3 regions of the Hahella aquimaris genome follow, and region 2 is predicted to be linked to each of the others. Evidence: predicted binding sites of a transcription regulator. Region 2 holds the regulator's gene; each other region holds the start of a gene.
What was found. Region 2 encodes sigma-54, which starts transcription at its own class of promoters, with help from an activator protein. Its sites were predicted from a motif close to TGGCACNNNNNTTGCTNT; they were not measured.
Positions count from the first base shown of each region.

Region 1: a site for sigma-54 is predicted at 2,619-2,636, ahead of O5O45_RS31085 (NarK family nitrate/nitrite MFS transporter). Genes of this name have one in related genera too.
Region 3: a site for sigma-54 is predicted at 2,255-2,272, ahead of flgB (flagellar basal body rod protein FlgB). Genes of this name have one in related genera too.

Region 1 covers NZ_CP132203.1:6,983,844-6,988,043, reverse strand. The annotation lists gene O5O45_RS31090 (bifunctional protein-serine/threonine kinase/phosphatase) at 1-1,031, opposite strand, end outside; gene O5O45_RS31085 (NarK family nitrate/nitrite MFS transporter) at 1,093-2,565, opposite strand; gene nirB (nitrite reductase large subunit NirB) at 3,045-4,200, shown strand, end outside.
Region 2 covers NZ_CP132203.1:269,922-274,121, reverse strand. The annotation lists gene lptA (lipopolysaccharide transport periplasmic protein LptA) at 1-39, shown strand, start outside; gene lptB (LPS export ABC transporter ATP-binding protein) at 36-761, shown strand; gene O5O45_RS01375 (RNA polymerase factor sigma-54) at 884-2,380, shown strand; gene hpf (ribosome hibernation-promoting factor, HPF/YfiA family) at 2,496-2,804, shown strand; gene ptsN (PTS IIA-like nitrogen regulatory protein PtsN) at 2,811-3,275, shown strand; gene rapZ (RNase adapter RapZ) at 3,302-4,162, shown strand.
Region 3 covers NZ_CP132203.1:3,485,987-3,490,186, forward strand. The annotation lists gene O5O45_RS15445 (flagellar hook protein FlgE) at 1-649, opposite strand, end outside; gene O5O45_RS15450 (flagellar hook assembly protein FlgD) at 667-1,344, opposite strand; gene flgC (flagellar basal body rod protein FlgC) at 1,369-1,806, opposite strand; gene flgB (flagellar basal body rod protein FlgB) at 1,809-2,204, opposite strand; gene O5O45_RS15465 (nitroreductase family protein) at 2,482-3,048, opposite strand; gene O5O45_RS15470 (adenylate/guanylate cyclase domain-containing protein) at 3,630-4,200, shown strand, end outside.

The DNA of each region.
Region 1 (4,200 bases), 450 kb from region 2:
CAGCTACGCGCTCGTTTGCAGGGAACCAAACCCGCCACGTGGGGATTGTGCACCCGTCGCGCAATCCACTCCTCCATGGTGAAACGTTCGATATAAGCAGGATCATCCACGAAATTGAGAGAGGGCGTTTTCATTACCGCACGCCCCCCGGTTTCCATATCAGTGACCTGATAGACCTGGCTGCGCGCGCTTTCATGCAGAATACGATCGACGCGATAGCCGTCCAGGCTCTGCCCCACTTCCAACGGCGGCGGAAACGGGAGGCGGCTGAGTTCGCGGCAGCAGGCGTCCGCATCGCGTAACCCGAGACTCTCCACCCGTAGTATCTGACAACTCAGGTTATCGTCACTGCCCGCCTGCAGAGCTGCCTGTAAAAGGTCTGCAGCAAGCCCCTGAAAAGACGCTTGCGCGGCGTCTCGCAGCCGCTCCCGCAATTGATGATGCGGGATAAAATCATGGAGGCCATCCGTGCTCAGCAGGAACACATCTCCGGCCTGTATCTCCAACACGCGGTAGTCGATGTCCAGATTGGCGGAAAATCCCATGGCCCGAGCCAGATAAGTGCGTTCTGCATCAACGCGGGCGGTGTGATCCGTAGTGACCTGTTCCAGCTCGCCCTGCCGATAGAGATAAATCCGACTGTCGCCCACATGAAAGATATGCGCCTGCGTCGACTTCAATACCAGAATGGACAAAGTGCACACATATCCTTTGTCGTCATTCAAGGTGCGTAGACTTTGTCCATAAAGCCAGCGGTTCAACGCCTGCAGCACTTTCTGCGCGGCGTTTTTCACCGACCAGGAATCCGGAGTGCAGAAATAATCGCTCAAAAAGTTGGTGACGCAGGCTTCGCTGGCTTCCTTGCCCGCTTCCGCCGCACTGACGCCATCCGCGATGACCGCCACAGCGCCTTTCAATTGCAACGTCTCCCGATCAGGAATACGCACGCCGATGCAGTCTTCATTGCGGGGTTTCACGCCGGCAATGCTGTGTTGATCAACGGATAGCGACAAATCGCTGGCGAATATCATGCGCCACTCATCCTGCTGCAAAAATTAAAGGTAGTACGCCGCAGCAATAGACCCATGTCAATCAGTTCACTTCAATCAGTTGCACGCTGCCGTCTTCGCCCACTTCGACCATATGCCCTTCAGGCTCATCGAGAAACTGCACGGCGAGAAAACAAACTGCCGCCGCTCCTGCAATGGCCATAAAAAATGTGGATGCATCGACGAATGAATACACCGTCAGGAAAGTCACGCCGCCCACATTGCCGTAGGCGCCCGCCATACCCGCGATTTGTCCGGTCATACGGCGCTGCACTAGCGGCACCATGGCGAACACCGCCCCTTCCCCCGCCTGCACGAAGAAGGAGCACAGCATGACTGCCGCCACCGCCGCCGGGATCATCCAGGCTGCAGAAATCTGACTCAGCAGCAAATACCCCACCGCCAGGCCCGCAATCAGGATAGACAAGGTTTTCTTGCGGCCAAAGCGATCCGACAACAGACCGCCGCCAGGACGGGCCACCAAGTTCATCAGGGCGAAAGCGCCTCCCAACAGACCCGCCTGCACTGGCGACAGACCAAAGGTTTCCATGAAAAAAGCGGGCAACATTGACACTACCGCCAACTCCGATCCGAAGGTCACGAAGTACGCCCAGTCCAACACCGCCACCTGCTTGAACTTATAACGCTGCATTTCCGGCACGCCTTGCTTCAGGCGCTCATGATTGACGTTGTAGATCTGCCAGAACTGGACGATAAATAACGCCACCAGCCCCGCCCACAAAATCGAAGCCGTAGAGTCGGATAGCAGTCCCAGACCGGCGGGAGACAGCTTCCAGGTCAACACCGCCAAAGCTATGTACATGGGCAGGTTCATGGCGATGTAAAACCAGAAGTCTTTCCAGGAACTGACCTCCAGTCCCCCGCTCTTCTTGGGTTTGAAATAAGTAGAGCCTTTTGGGGTATTGCGAACTTTGCGGTAAAACAGCAGTCCATAGAAGAAGGCGACGACCCCAGTGGTGGCGATCGCATAACGCCATCCTTCATCTCCGCCATAGATATAAGCGGCGATTGATGGCAGCGTCCAGGCCGCCGCGGTGGAGCCGAAATTCCCCCAACCGCCATAGACGCCTTCCGCCACGCCAACGGTTTTGGCGGGAAACCACTCTCCGACCAGACGGATGCCGATGACAAAACCCGCGCCGATGAATCCACACAAAAACCGGAACAGAGCAAGCTGCTCAAAGGTGGTGGAAAACGCAAATCCCCAACACAGGAAAGCGGAAATCATTAACAACAGACTGTACACCGCACGCGGGCCGAACTTATCCACCAACATGCCAATGACAATACGCGCGGGAATGGTCAGCGCCACGTTCAAAATCAACAGCGCCTTCCACTGCTCATTGGACATATTGAATGCTTCCACAATGAATGGTTTCATCGGCGCGTGGGAAAACCACATGACGAACGTGAGGAAAAACGCGAACCAGGTGTAATGCAAGGTTCGGACGCCCCCTTGGGACAGATCCAAAATATTGAGTTTATCGGATGACATAAATCTTCCTGTCTTATTGGCAGTTGAGTTCTCGTAGAAAAGCACCCACAGGAACTACAAAAGCTGTGCCAACCGATAAAACAGGCTTGTTTAACCTCCTTTCAGCCTGTCCTGATATCTCTTTCGCAACCATGAAGAAACATAAATCCCCATGTATATCAAATAATTAAATTTATCAGGAAGACCGTTAGGCTTTTTTCCGCCACATAACGCACCAAATAAGCGCAACACAAAAAACCAATCCCGCACCAAATTAATCACTCTTGTTGGGCGCCAGCTAAAATTTGCGCACTTTTTTAGAACAAAACTCAGGCGTCATTCCGCACCATTGACAAGCAAAACTCCTCGAAATGCATCGAAAACCACTTTTTATCTCTTTAATTACAGTTACTTAAAAATAACGAGATTTTGGTTGGCGCCATTCATGCTCTATCACCGTCAATTAGCCTGTAGCGGATTCAGCGAGCTGGAGAAGGTCCATGAAAGAAAAATTAGTCGTCGTCGGAAATGGAATGGCTGGAATGCGGACTGTCGAGGAGTTGCTAAAAATAGCGCCGGATAAATACGACATCACCGTGTTCGGATCAGAGCCTCACGGCAATTACAACCGCATCATGTTGTCGCCGTTGTTGTCCGGAGAAAAGACGCTCGAAGACATCATGATCAACGACATGGAATGGTACAAAACTCACAACATCACCTTGCACGCCGGATGGGAGAAGCGGGCGCTGAAAGTGGATCGCCGTAATAAGATTGTGTATGCGGCGGACGGGACAGAAGCGGCCTATGACAGGCTGCTGCTGTCCACCGGCTCCAACCCCTTCATTATTCCTGTACCAGGCAAAGACCTGAAAGGCGTCATCACCTTCCGTGATATTTCCGATGTGGACACCATGCTGTCCGCCGCCAAATCCAAACAACACGCCATCGTTATCGGCGGCGGCCTGCTCGGTCTGGAAGCCGCCAACGGATTGTTGAAGCACGGTATGGACGTCACTGTCGTGCATAACCTGGAAATTCTGATGAATCGCCAGCTGGACGGTCCCTCCGCCCGCTTTCTGCAAGCGGCCCTGGAAGAGCGCGGCATGAAGTTCCGCATGTCCGCCAACACCTCTTGCCTGGAAGGCGATGAGCACGGCAGCGTCAAAGCCATCAAGTTCGACACCGGCGAGACGCTTCCTGCGGATATCGTGGTGATGGCTGTCGGCATTCGTCCCAACACCGAGCTGGCGCAATCCTGTGGTTTGTACTGTGAACGCGGGGTGGTGGTCAACGACACCATGCAAACCTTCGACCCCAGCATCTACGCCATTGGCGAATGCGTCCAGCACCGGGGAGAATTATTCGGCCTGGTGGCGCCCATTTGGGATCAGGCCAAAGTCTGCGCCAACCATCTGGCGGGCTACGGCATCGGCATCTACAAACAGAAGGAAGTCTCCACCAAACTCAAAGTCACCGGCATCGATGTGTTTTCCGCCGGCAACTTCCTGGGGGACAACGACAGCGAAAACATCGTGTTTCAGGACCCCAAACGCGGCGTTTATAAAAAGGTGGTGATCAGAGAGGACAAAATCATCGGTTCTGTGATGTTCGGCGATACCGGCGACGGCTCCTGGTACTTCCAGCTGATGCGCG
Region 2 (4,200 bases):
GAAATCATCTATCATCCGCCCAAATCTAATAAACAATGAGCACCCTCACTGCCAGAAATCTGGCCAAGGCCTACAAAAAACGGCCTGTTGTAAAAGATGTGTCCGTTGAAATTCGCAGCGGCGAAATCGTTGGCCTCCTCGGACCTAACGGCGCAGGAAAAACCACCTGCTTTTACATGGTGGTAGGACTGATCCCCAGCGACAAAGGCAGCGTATTCATTGACGAAGCGGAAATCACTGGCCTGCCTATGCACGGGAGAGCGCGCAAGGGCATCGGCTATCTGCCACAGGAAGCATCGGTCTTCAGAAAGCTGTCAGTGGAGGACAATATCTACGCCATCCTTGAGACCAGAGCAGATCTCAGCCGCAAGGAGCGCAAACTAAAAATGGAAGAACTGCTACAGGAGTTTCACATCACCCATATTCGCAAAAGCCTTGGCATGAGCCTCTCAGGGGGCGAACGTCGACGCGTGGAAATCGCTCGCGCGCTGGCCACAGAGCCAAAATTTGTCCTGCTGGATGAACCATTCGCCGGGGTGGACCCTATTTCCGTCAACGATATCAAGCAGATTATTGAGCATCTCAAAAAGCGCGGCATCGGCGTTTTAATTACAGATCATAATGTGCGCGAGACCTTGGATATTTGTGAACGCGCCTATATTGTCAGTGAAGGATTTATTATCGCAAGCGGCGCCCCAAGTGATATCCTTGCCAACCCAAAGGTTAGAGAGGTCTATCTGGGTGACCAGTTCAAACTTTAGTTTAACCGGCGGTCTCCATCCCAGATGGACCTCAAGGCTCAAGAGCTTAGGATTAAAGCACCTAATAACTATGAAAAACTCACAAGATCTGTGCCTGAATCGGTGGTAAGCATCAGATGGTTATGAAAACTTCATTGCAGTTAAAGCTGGGTCAACAGCTGACCATGACCCCGCAACTGCAACAAGCAATAAAACTTTTGCAGCTTTCAACACTGGATTTACAGCAGGAGATTCAACAAGCGCTTGAGTCCAACCCCATGCTGGAAGTGTCTGAAGAGGACGAATCACCCAACCACGTTCAGAACGATACGATCAGCGACATGCTCGCCAACAACTCCAGCAAGGAACGAACGCAGGAGTCGGGCATGGATGAAGGGGGGTTCGCTGAAGAGGACAACTGGTCCGACTCCATTCCGAACGATTTGCCCGTCGATACCGCCTGGGATGATGTCTTCCAAAGCGGATCAAGCAACTACAGCGGCGGCGAGGATGACGAATACGACTTCGAGTCCCGCAACAGCAAAGGCGAAACCCTGCAAGACCACCTTCTCTGGCAACTCAACCTTACCCCCATGTCCGACATTGACCGCATGATCGCCGTAGCGATTATTGATGCAGTCAGTCCTGATGGTTATCTCTCCCTCACTCCCGATGAAATTCATAGCGGTCTGCAAACTGAGGGGGAAGAAGAAATTGAGCTGGACGAAGTATGCGCAGTTTTAAAACGTATCCAGCAATTCGATCCTCCCGGTGTCGCCACCTGCAACCTGCAGGATTGCCTGCTGAGCCAGCTGAATCAACTGCCGAAAGACACCCCTTGGCTAGGTCAAGCCAAGCTGGTGGTCAGCCACTACATCAATCTGCTTGGCAACCGCGACTACGCCCAACTAATGCGTCGCAGCCGCCTGAAAGAAGACGATCTGCGGGAAGTACTAAAGCTGATTCAAAGTTTGAACCCAAGACCGGGCGAAGGCATTCAGGAAAGCAATACCGAATATGTGGTTCCTGACGTTATCGTCAAAAAAAACAATGGCCGGTGGCTGGTGGAGCTGAATCCGGAAATCGCCCCCAAGATCCGCATCAACCCTGGCTATGCGGGCTTGGTGAGACGCGCGGACAACAGCTCAGACAACACTTACTTGCGCGATCAGTTACAGGAAGCGCGCTGGTTTATCAAAAGCTTGCAAAGCCGTAATGAAACTCTGTTGAAAGTCGCTTCACAAATCGTCGAACATCAGCAAGGATTCCTAGAGTACGGCGAAGAGGCGATGAAGCCGCTGGTGCTGCACGATATTGCGGAGGCGGTGGAGATGCATGAGTCAACCATTTCCCGGGTGACCACCCAGAAATATATGCACACTCCTCGCGGCGTATTTGAGCTGAAGTACTTTTTCTCCAGCCATGTCAGCACAGACACGGGTGGCGAGTGTTCTTCGACCGCTATTAGAGCTATTATCAAGAAGTTAGTTGCGGCGGAATCACCGAAGAAACCATTGAGCGACAGCAAAATTGCTGCGCTGCTTGGCGAACAGGGCATCAACGTCGCCCGTCGCACGATCGCAAAGTACCGGGAGGCGCTTTCCATTCCGCCTTCCAATGAACGTAAGCGATTAATTTAAAAGGAGGAATACAGGTATAAGACTTAAATCAAATAGTCACAAACTGGATGTGCTAGTATTTTTCATGGAAGTGCAAAATTCATAATGCACCGTATATTGGCATTAGGAGCAAAGTATGCAAATGAACATCACCGGACATCAAGTCGAGTTAACTGAAGCACTGAAAGATTACGTTAACAACAAGTTCGACAAGCTCGAACGACACTTCGACAGTATCAGTAATGTCCAAGTTACGCTCTCCATTCAAAAACAGCGTCAGATTGCAGAAGCAACCATGCACATAAGCGGCGCTGACCTGCATGCCAATGCTGAACACGAAGATATGTACGCGTCAATTGACGCACTGGTGGACAAATTAGATCGCCAGATCCTCAAACACAAAGAGAAGCACGTTGATCGGATGCACGGCGCATCCGCCAGATAACAGAACATGGCCCAAACCACACTAACTATTGAGTCAATTATCTCGCCCGCCCTCACACGCTGTGGGGTGTCGGGCTCGAGTAAGAAGCGCGTTCTCGAATATATCGCCAATCTGATTGCGCAACATTTTCCATTTTTGGACGAGAACGCCATTTTTACCAACCTGATCTGCCGTGAAAGACTCGGCAGCACTGGTATCGGCCAGGGCATCGCAATACCCCACTGCCGCCTGGAAAACTGCGACCGCATCATAGGGGCCTTGATTACACTCAAGGACAAGATCCCTTTTGACGCCATAGACAACGAACCCGTAGACCTGCTGTTCGTTCTGATCGTGCCTCAGGAGGCCACCAGCGAACACTTGGACCTACTGAGCCAACTGGCCCAGAAATTCAATGACCGTCGCTTCTGCGAACACCTGCGCGACTGTGACAACGACGAAACCCTGTTCAGGAGGGTGCTGGAGAAATAATCCAGCTTCGATGGAAAGAGGAAGACATGAAGCTGATTATCGTAAGCGGTCGTTCAGGCTCCGGAAAAAGTACGGCGCTCCATGTCTTGGAGGATATGGGTTATTACTGCATCGATAACCTGCCTATCGGTCTCCTCTCGCCTCTCACCCAAGAGGTGCTGGATCAGGGGAAAACCCAAAACCAGCAGCTCGCCGTCAGCATAGACGCCCGTAATCTTTATAGGGACTTATCGGACTTCCCGTCCATTTACGCCACTCTGCAAGCGCATAATATCGATGTGGAAATCATCTATCTTGACGCTAATGACGCCACCTTGATCAAACGATTTCATGCAACGCGTCGCAAGCACCCGCTCAGCAGTAAAAGCACATCGCTGAAAGAAGCCATCGCCAAAGAGAAGCAGTTATTGGAGCCAATCGCCACCCTGGCGAACCTCTACATAGACACCAGCGACCTCTCCATTTACCAGTTACGAGATCAGGTAAAGATCAGGGTTATCGGACACAAAACCCAAGAGCTGGCTCTGCTCTTTCAGTCTTTCGGCTTCAAGCATGGCGTGCCGTCGGATTCCGACATGGTGTTTGACGTACGCTGCCTCCCCAACCCCTACTGGGACACCGCACTGCGCGGCTATAAAGGCACTGATCAGGAAATCATTGAATTCCTTAAGCAGCATCCGGAACCGGAACAGATGCTGCAGCACATCATCAGCTTTCTTGAGACCTGGATTCCGCACTTCCAGAACAGCAACCGCACCTATATGACGATCAGCATCGGCTGTACTGGCGGGCAACACCGCTCCGTCTATATCTGCGAGTGCCTGGGAGAGCATTTCAAGAAAAAATATGATAATGTCCAAGTGCGCCACAAAGAGCTGGCGCAATAAGGTTTTAACAATAAGAAGCCACTGTCGCTTAACAATTA
Region 3 (4,200 bases), 3.2 Mb from region 2:
CCGTTGAAGTGGAGCCATCAGCCTGAGTCACGGTAATTGTCTGTGCGGCATAGCCATTAGCGCCATTCGTGCCGGCGGCGGTAGCATCCACCGCCTGCCCAATAAACACGCCGTCTGAGGACAGTGTATCGCCACGTTCCAGCAGCACCGGCTCGGACGCATCCAGGTTAAGGTTGGCGTCCACCCTTGTGGTTCTGTCCGGCGCCAGGCTGGTGTCATCTATCAACAGATCGCCCAGCACTCCGCTGACGACGCCGCTGTCATTGGCGACAAACCCCTGCAGATGCATGCCGGAGCTGTTCACCACATAACCTTCCTTGTCGATGCCGAAAGCGCCGGCGCGACTGTAGCGACGATCGCCGTTGTTGGTGTCGAGGATAAAGAAGCCTTCGCCGTTGATGGCGAGGTCCAGACCATTCTCGGTAAAGGAAAGATTGCCCTGCGCAAACTCTTGCCGCACCTTTTGCACCCGTACGCCGTCTCCGACCGGGTTAGAGCCCAGACTTAAAAAGCTGTTGGCGTACAGATCTCCAAACTCCGCACGCGACCGTTTAAAGCCGGTAGTGCTGGCGTTGGCGATATTATTGCCGGTCACCTCCAGGTCGACCGACGCTGCCCTGATTCCTGTTAACGCGATATTAAACGGCATACCACACCTCGCACATGCTAACTGATCTGTTTGATATCGCTTAATCCGACCGAGCCAAGTCCGGCCAGATTCAAAGTGACGCCGCCGTCACGCGCGATTGATACACTATCCACATTGGCCGCCAGATAAGAGCTGACTTGCATCTGCTCACCGCTGTAGCGAGCCCGTGCGACCACTTCATACCGCCCCGCCGGCAAAGTTTCGCCGTTGCTGTTTTTGCCGTCCCAACTGAACGTGACATCGCCACCGGGCTGATAACCTTTATCAATAGTCGTGATGAGTTCGCCAGCCTCGTTATAGACGCTAATGGTCAATTGCGACGTTCCGGCAGGCAGCTCCACCACCCCATTTATGGATCCATCCGCACTCTTGATAGCGCTTTCCATCGGAGCCAGCACATCCCGTCCCACCATCGCCGAGGCCTGCAAGGCCTGTGCGCTGCGAAACTGAGAGGCCATTGTGTCCACGGTCGAATTCAATGACTGAATCCCTTCCACCGAGCTGAATTGCGCCAACTGTGCGACAAACGCTGTATTGTCCTGGGGATCGAGCGGACTCTGGTTATTCAACTGGGCGATCATCAGATCCATGAATTCGTTTTTACCCAGCTCGTTTTTCCTGTTGGCGGACTTTTGCTGAAGCGCGTATTGACTCAGCGCGTCGCTAGTCTGATTTGCCGTATTGATATCGCTCATCACGCTGTCCTCACGAAAAGTTCATCACTGACCAATAGTCAGCAGGCGCTGCATCATGGTTTTCGCTGAATTCAGCACTTCCACATTGGTCTGGAAGCTGCGGGAAGCGGACATCATATCCGCCATTTCCTCCACCACATTCACGTTGGGATAAAACACATAGCCGTCCGCATCCGCCATGGGGTGGTCCGGTTGGTAGCGACGCTCCAGAGAGGCATCGCTTTCCACAATGGCGCGCACCTCAACGCCGCGAGAGGCGTCATCGTTGATCGAAGGAGGAATCGCCGCATTGAGAGCGTCCTGATGCACCGCCGCAAAAATCGGCTTGCGCGCACGATAAGTCTGATCGATGCTCGAGCTGGCGGTGTCCGCGTTGGCCAGGTTGCTGGCGGTAGTGTTAAGTCGCACGGATTGTGCAGTCATACCGGAACCGGCAATGTCGAAAATGCTATTGATCCCCATCGTTATTCTCCTTTAATCGCGCTGACGATGCCTTTCAGGCGGCTGTTGAGGAATTCAAAGCTGGCCTGAAAATCCAGCGCGTTCTTGGAGTACTGCACGATTTCCGTCTGCGTATCCACGGTGTTGCCGTCAATGGAAGGTTGCAGCGGCTGGCGGTACAACAGGGCCCCTTCCGCCGGCGTTTTTATCGCCATGTGGGCATCGTGGGTTGTAACCACCTCCAGTGAGTCCTCTATACTTTTGGCCTGCCTGAGCACGGCTTTAAAATCGATATCCCGGGCGCGAAACCCCGGCGTGTCCGCATTGGCTATGTTGTTCGCCAGCACTTCCGCCCGTCTGGCGCGGACGTTCAGCGCTTGCTCATGGATACCCAGCGCTTTGTCGAATGATATGGCCATCTAACACCTCTGCAGTTGCCTGACTGCGACAATCGTCATTTGCGTCAATGTCAGCAAGTCCCGCGCCAGTTATTTTTTTTATTTTATTTTTCAGTTAGATAGCATTTTCAGTCAAGCGGAGGGCGGCAAAGGGATACCGCCCTGAAGAAAAGTGCGTCCACGCCATGCGGCAAAAGGACAACCATCGTCATCGAAAGGGTTTAACAGGAGGACGAATATGGCGGGTGGGGATATGAGATAAGCGACGCCTGCTAAAACATGCAGCGTCGCAGGAAAATCAGCTCGCTTCGCCAGTGAAGAAACTGACGCGCTCTTCAAAAGCAGGCGGTTCGGGAACTTTCTTCTCTTTACTGGCCGGCGTCCCTACATAAAGATAACCCACGACATGCTCGTTGGAGGCCAAACCAAGACGCTGCTTGACACGCTCGTCATAGGCCACCCATCCGGTGCGCCACATAGCGCCATAGCCCAATTCCTCCAGCCCCAGCATCAACGCATAGGCGCTGCAACCGGCGGAAATCAGCTGTTCCGACTCCGGAACCTTGGGGTGTTCCTGCGCAGTGGCGACAACCACAATCACCATTGGCGCGCGACTGGGAGCCTTGGCCAGTTTTTGCTTGGCCGCGTCGTCCTGACCATCCTGCTCCGCAGTTTCGTAATATATGCGGCCCAGAGCATCGAGCCCCTCGCCTTCCACAATAATCAACCGACACGGCCGTAAGCGGCCATGGTCCGGCGCGCGCATGATCACCGGATACAGTTTCCGCAATTCTTCATGGCTCGGCGCCGGCGCCTGCAACAAGGGAGTGGAGGTTCGATTTACAAGAATATCTAATACCGCCATGGTGTTATACGTGGCTCCTGTTGTTTATCCGCGTGACCGCCGGTCAGACCAACAAAAGCCCGGCGACTGATTTCGGATCAGATTATAAATAGGAATAATTCTTAAATATATGCAATTGACCGTCAGAAAACACTTGTCCTATCACGCCACTTCATCTTCCATTTACGCCAACTCAAAAGGTTAAAGATTGTCTAACGACAGACAAAACCGTCCCACAGATTGTCCGACAACCCCATTACTGCTAACCTTAGACGCGATCGTAGCGCTGGTGGACTATACTACCAGAAGAGGGCGGCAGTTATGGCGGATGGTTTACGCCGGTCCAACGGCTTTTTACATGGCAATCCCGCATTCAACCAATGCGTCGCGCTACGCCTGTTGCACAGGCGCCTCCCGCTTTCCACCCGGAAAACCTTCTAATCCTGTCCTTTTTAGGGTATATCCGTGCTAGGACAGGACGTTTTTATTGATAACAGCAAACCGGCGAGCCGCATTGCCACTCCCATGCGCTCGCAGGGACTTTTGGTTAGGTTGAAAAATATGCTGACGGGACAATACCGGTATTCGCGGTTATGACACAAATGATGCCGATACCTCCACATCTCGCCAATACGCCGCACTCCCCGACTCAGGTGACGATCCCGCCCATGCCGGACTATAACGCCCGGGTGCTCGGCTATCTGGTATGCGCCGCCATTATCGTCGCCGGCATTCTGGAGGGGCATTTCGACGAGTACCTTATCTGGATCATTCCCGGCGCCATGCTATGGCCGCATATTCTGTATTTCGCTCTGCGCTTCTTCGATAAACAGAAGAACACCAAGGTCCGCCAGGGCATGATGGTAGTGGACGGCTTTCTATGCGGCGTGATTCTGGTGCTAATCAAATTCAGCGTCACCCCCACTCTGTTTTTTCTGCTGATGCTGAACTTCAGCTTCATAATTGTCGGCGGCATGAAAAGCTGGCTATACGGCAACATCGCCTTTCTCGCCGGCTTTACCGTGGCGTCCATCTATTTTGGTTTGAGCTTCGCGCCGCCTACCCCCATGGTGGTCAGCATCATCGGCGGCGTCACTTGTTCGCTTTATGTCGGCGTCACTGCCTACTACACGCACCAACAGGCTCGCGCCCTGGTGCAGGCGAAGTCGCAGA